Regions from separate parts of the Cupriavidus sp. genome, predicted to be linked through region 1. Evidence: predicted binding sites of a transcription regulator. Region 1 holds the regulator's gene; the other holds the start of a gene.
What was found. Region 1 encodes FNR, which switches genes on or off when oxygen is low (the NO sensors DNR and NnrR bind a similar motif). Its sites were predicted from a motif close to TTGATNNNNATCAA; they were not measured.
Positions count from the first base shown of each region.

Region 1 (3,102 bases):
CACGAGCATGACGCGGCGCGATACCGTGGTTCTCGCGATTGTATGGCATTCCGCCCCCCGCCCGCAACCCGCCGCTGTGGTCGATTCAAAACACCACGCAAAAACCGTGTTGCGCGAGCGTATCAGGAAGCCAGATCGCCCGCGCCACGCCGAGCGCGCCAAACCCGATCACCACCAGCGCCGACGCGGTCCGAATCACCGGCTTGCGTGACAACTGCCGCAGATAGCCAGACAACCCCGAGATCACCAGCAGGTTAGGTAGCGTGCCCAATCCGAACGCACCCATCACGAGCGCACCCGATGGCGCATTGCCAGCGAGCAGCGCCATGGCGAGTGCCCCATAAACCATGCCGCAGGGTACCAGACCCCATGCCAGCCCCATGCCATAGCGGCGCAACATCGGCGGGGTGCGCTGCTCGCGTCGCACCGCTGCCGGCACGTATCCCGCCACCGATCCCGCCAGGCGCACGACGTGCGATGCGGCACGCGATGCCAGCCGCTCGATCCAGCTGACAAGACTGGTTCGCCCGCGTAGCAACCACAGCCCGGTAAGAACCAGCATCACACTGCCGGCCGCATAGAGCCAGCGCTGCAGTGGCAGATACTCCTGCTTCCACACGGTTGCGCCGACCGCGCCCATCAATGCGCCAAGCAGCATGTAGGTGGTCAGGCGTCCGGCGTGCATCACGCACAGTTCGGCCCACCAGCTACGCGGCGAGCGATGCACGATCGCGGCCACCCGGCGCGTGCCGTTCTGCTCCGCGGCAATCGCAATGCCACCGCACATTGCGGCGCAATGCACGCCGCCAAGCAGGGCCACCAGAAAAACGCTTAAAAGTACACCAAATGGCAACTGTTCCTCGCTTCCGCGTCACTCGACGCTGTAAAATGCCTGCATCGCGCCCTCGCTTCAAGCGCATTCAAAACGAGCACTTCAATTGTTGACTTCCATTCCCGTCACCGAGATGTCGCCCCGCTGTTCCACGTGTGCCATGGGTCAGCTTTGCCTGCCCGTGGGCATGTCGCAGCAAGACCTCGTGAAAATGGACACGCTCGTGCAGGAACGCGTTCGTGTTCACAAGGGTGAAACGCTGTACCGCATGGGAGAGCCCCTCACCGCGGTCTATGCGATTCGCTTCGGCACACTGAAGACGCACGTCACGATGGAAGACGGGCGCACGCAGATCACGGGCTTTCACCTGCCCGGCGAAGTGATCGGTCTCGACGGGCTCAGCGAGATGCAGCACGCATCGGATGCCACGGCACTCGAAGACACCGAAGTCTGCGTCGTGCGGTTCGATGACCTGCAGGTATTGTCGGGCCAGCTTCCGTCGCTGCAAGGCCAGTTCCTGCGCCTGATGAGCAAGGAAATCTCCCAGGACCAGGTGATGCTGATCACGCTCGGCTCGATGCGTGCCGAGGAGCGTCTCGCGGCGTTCCTGATCAACATGTCTGAACGACTGTCGGCGCGCGGATACTCCTCGACAGAGTTCGTACTGCGCATGAGCCGCGAGGAAATCGGCAGCTACCTGGGCCTGAAGCTCGAAACCGTCAGCCGACTGTTCTCGCGCTTTGCGGAAGCGGGGCTGATCCAGATTCGTCAGCGCCATGTGAAGCTGGTCGATATGGAGGGTATCAAGCAGGTCTACAGCCGATCCTGCTGAACGGCGCCTTCGCGAGCAACATGCAAAAGGCCGCACCGGAGCGCATCCGGTGCGGCCTTTCCGTTTTCCAGGGTTCCCAGGCACTTCATGCATACCGGACCTATTCGAGTTCATCGGTATCGCTGAGCTTCACCGGCATCGTGTACAGCGTCAGCCCGCTGGACAACGCGCAGAACAGCCACGCCACCAGGAATCCCACCGTATAGACCGCCTGCCGCGATGCCTCGACCGGATGCCCGAAAAAACTGAGATCACCAGGATCCACCACCGAGAACACCACGGCCGTTGCCGCGCCTCCCATCAGGAATGCCGGCCATAACACCCACATCAGCCAGCGCAATCTCATGGTTGCCTCGCTGGTGTCCGGGCATGGTCAACATCGACCTTCTCCACGACCAGGCCATGACGGGTGGCATCCCCGACCGGCATATCGGCATGCGTGCTTGCCAGCCAGATCGTGATGCCGCAACCAATCATGGCCAGCAGCGGTCCGCTCATCAGGATCCACGGCCATGGCTCCTTGTACCAGGGCTTGGCGGGATGTGGGGTCATTGCGCTCTCCTCTTGGTATCGTCCAGCTTCACAGATAAAGCATCACAGATTGCGGGGTACGATAAAACTCGTGCTTTGCCGGATCTGCACCGCACGCGCGGGTTCCGCTTCGGCGGTCACCGTCACGCTGATCTTGTACGTCCCCTGCCTGGCATCGTCGATCGGCACGCGGATCCGGATTGGCAACAAGCGGTTCGATGTGGGCGACAACGCTTCCGCGGTGTGATCGTATTCGACGACCATCCCCTTCAACTCATCACTGCCGGCCTGCACGCGCACCTTCATCGGCGCTTCCGTTGTGTTGATCAACTGGAGTCGGTACACGTTCTCGATCCAGCGCCCTTCCACCTCGCGGCCAAGTGCGCCGCGATCGCGGATGATGTCGACCTTGAGCGGGGTGCGCATGGCCAGCGATGCGACAAATCCTACGGCCAGCAATAACCAGATCATGGTGTAGACGATTGTGCGCGGGCGCATCAGCCGTTTGCGTGCATCGGTCACGGACAGGCTCTTGCGCATCGCATTTTCCGATGTGTACCGGATCAGCCCGCGCGGATACTCCATCTTGTCCATGACCTGATTGCAGGCGTCGATACATGCCCCGCAACCAATACACTCGTACTGCAGGCCATCGCGGATATCGATCCCGGTCGGACACACCTGCACGCAGATGCTGCAGTTCACGCAATCGCCCAGGCCTGCCGCATGATGGTCTGCCTTGCGCGAACGGCTGCCACGCGGTTCGCCACGCCCCACGTCATAGGTCACGACAAAGGTATCGCGATCGACCATCACGCTCTGGAAACGCGCGTACGGACACATGTACTTGCAGACCTGCTCGCGCATGAAGCCCGCATTGCCCCACGTCGCAAACGCGTAGAACAGC
Region 1 covers NZ_DBHKYV010000030.1:65,580-68,681, reverse strand. The annotation lists gene ACO550_RS28025 (urease accessory protein UreH domain-containing protein) at 86-853, opposite strand; gene fnr (fumarate/nitrate reduction transcriptional regulator Fnr) at 939-1,664, shown strand; gene ACO550_RS28015 (hypothetical protein) at 1,765-2,010, opposite strand; gene ACO550_RS28010 (hypothetical protein) at 2,007-2,216, opposite strand; gene ccoG (cytochrome c oxidase accessory protein CcoG) at 2,259-3,102, opposite strand, start outside.

Region 2 (3,102 bases), on a different contig from region 1:
TCGTGACCAGATCGAGCGCCTGATGCGCTATCACCGCGTGCCGGTGGTGGTGGGCCTGTCGCGCCGGCCGATTCCGCTGCCGTTTGTCATCGAGGCTTCGACCACGGACATCAGCTATACCCAGGCCCGCGAGCTCGAAGCATCGTTTGTATTGCCCGAACTGAGCCGCATCGACGACTCGATTGCCAACGGCACCTATGAGCCCACGCCCGGTGAGGCCTGGCCGCTCTCGCTGTTCTCTGCCGAACGCGTGGACCTGGCGCTGCAGCGGCTCTATCACTACACGGGCACCGCACCACACCACTTCCAGCGCTTTGTATTGTTTACGAACTATCAACGCTATGTCGACGAGTTCGTCACGCTGGGTCGCAATCTCATGTCAGGTGATGGTGGCGACGGCTATGTGCGCTTTGTCGAGCCGGGCGATATCGTGCAGCAGCTTGGCGAGGCCGAGCCCGATGACGCCTCGCGTCCGCGCGCGCTGCCGCAGATGCCGGCCTATCACCTTGTGCGCGAAGACGGGCTTGGCGTCACGCTGGTGAACATTGGTGTCGGACCGTCCAACGCCAAGACCATGACCGACCATCTGGCCGTGCTGCGGCCGCACTGCTGGCTGATGGTGGGGCATTGCGGTGGCCTGCGTCGCTCACAACAGCTTGGCGACTACGTGCTGGCGCACGCGTATGTACGTGACGACCACGTGCTGGACCACGACTTGCCGCCGTGGGTGCCGGTGCCCCCGATTGCGGAAATCCAGGTGGCACTGCAGGAAGCAGTGGCACGTGTGACGGGTTTGTCGGGCACGGAGATGAAGACGCGCATGCGCACCGGTACCGTGGTCTCGACCGATGACCGTAACTGGGAGCTGAAATCGAAGGCGCTGTACGCGCGCTTCAACCAGTCACGTGCGATTGCAATCGATATGGAAAGCGCGGCAGTGGCCGCCAATGGTTTCCGGCTACGCGTACCGTATGGCACCTTGCTGTGCGTGTCGGACAAGCCGCTGCATGGCGAACTGAAATTGCGCGGCATGGCCAACGCGTTCTATCGCCAGCGCGTAAGCCAGCATATGACGATCGGTCTGGAAGCTATCCGCATCCTGCGCGAGAACGGCGTCGAGCAGTTGCACTCCCGCAAGCTACGCAGCTTCGACGAACCGGCATTCCGCTAGCGTACCAAGGGTTCGCTCCCCTCCAGCAGCTTCGCTTTGTGTGGTTCCCTGCTGTACCACCCCTCTCTCCCACTCTCTCCCCATGAGGGGAGAGAGAGCCGAGACACTACCTTCTGATTCCACTTGGGCGTGGCTTGCGGTGTTGGTGGTCAAACCACCCACGCCCCGAGTTCGTCCGGCGGTTTAGAAGCGATATCCCACCCCCGCACTGAACAGCCAAGGATCAAGGTTGACCGTCGAGACCTTGGCGCCGCCAGCGTAAACGTTGCTGGAAATCCACAGCTTCTTGGCGTCGACGTTCAGGAACCAGTTCTTGTTGAGCTTGTAGTCCATGCCGATCTGCAGGGCAGGGCCCACGCTCCAGTTATCGAGGCTCAGCGTATTGCCGGCAATGTCCGCGCCATAGATGCGCGTCACGTTGACACCGGCGCCCACGTATGGGCGGAACGTGCCATTCGGCAGGAAATGGTATTGCAGCAGCAGGGTCGGCGGCAGATGCTTGAACGTACCGATCTTCGCGCCATCGAGGCTTACGTCCTGCTTCTGCGGAATGGTCAGCACCAGTTCGGCCGCGATATGCGGCACGATGAAGTACGTGACGTCCAGCTCCGGAATCCACTTGTTGTTGACATGGATGCGGTCCGACGCACCGGCCCCGCCAATCGGGTCGGACTTGTTGGCCATGTCCATGTAGGTACCGCGCAGGCGGACCATCCAGTTGCCTTGCGCGTCGTCGGCGGCAAATGCCGGCGCGGAAAGGGTGCCAATCGTGGCGGCGGCGAGCGCCATGCAGACGGCGGAAGCGAGGGGGTTGCGGCGGGGATTGTTTGAAGTGGTCATGTTGGTCAAGCACTAAACATCGAAAAAGTGCGACCAGTGTGTCCCGCGCAGGGATACCTAACCTTGATGCAAGACAAGTGAGGTGCAGGCGACACGCTTTTGGCGCAACGGCGTCGTCAATGCGCGACAGCCCCTGCGCGCCGTGGCTTCTATCCACATGCGGATTTATTCGTGGCGCGCGAATGGCGCCCCCCGTAGGCTGTGCACACGTGGTTGTGCACCGCGCATGTCGTGGGCGTCCGCGAGGACGTCTTTCCAGGTGTGCCCTGTGGGGGCAGGGCACACCGTTTTTCTACTGCGTGCGATTAGCTACGTACGATCTCAGGCTGCCCTGGCCTCGGCGTCGGCCCGTACGTGTACATGGCGGTTGACACCAGATACCACCGCTTTCAGCGACGCCGTGACGATGCTGGCATCCACGCCCGCGCCAAAACCGGTCGGCGAATCGCCCACTCGCACTTCCACATAGCAGGCCGCGTTGGCATTGGCACCGGTAGTCATGGCGTGTTCGTGGTAGTCCATCACGCGCACCGCAAGGCCCAGGCCGCGCGCGAAGGCGTCGACCGTGGCATCGATCGGACCGTTGCCGGCGCCACGCACCCGCACGGGCTGCCCATCGCGCGTCATCTCGATCTCGATTTCCACCGTGCTGTCGCTGGTTGACACCATGCGGTGCGAGACGTAGCGCAGCGGCCCTTCGGCATCGAGATATTCACGCCGGAACAATGCGTAAAGATCCTCGGCGCTGGCTTCAAGACCGGTTTCGTCGGTCATCACCTGCACCGAACGGCTGAATTCGATCTGCAGGCGGCGCGGCATGAAGATGCCATGCACCTGCTCCAGCAGGTATGCCATGCCACCCTTGCCCGACTGGCTGTTGACGCGGATTACCGCGTCGTAGCTGCGGCCCAGGTCCGCGGGATCGATCGGAAGGTAGGGCACTTCCCAGATCGCATCCGGCTTCTGCTGGGCGAAGCCCTTGCGGATGGCGTCCTGGTGCGAACCCGAGAACGCGGTGAAGACAAGATCGCCAACATAGGGATGACGCGGGTGCACGGGCAACTGGTTGCAATGCTCCACGCACTGGCGGA
Region 2 covers NZ_DBHKYV010000036.1:62,003-65,104, reverse strand. The annotation lists gene ACO550_RS30680 (AMP nucleosidase) at 1-1,171, shown strand, start outside; gene ACO550_RS30675 (OmpW/AlkL family protein) at 1,355-1,960, opposite strand; gene leuA (2-isopropylmalate synthase) at 2,333-3,102, opposite strand, start outside.
Region 2: the regulator FNR is predicted to act here: its motif matches at 2,075-2,088, upstream of ACO550_RS30675 (OmpW/AlkL family protein).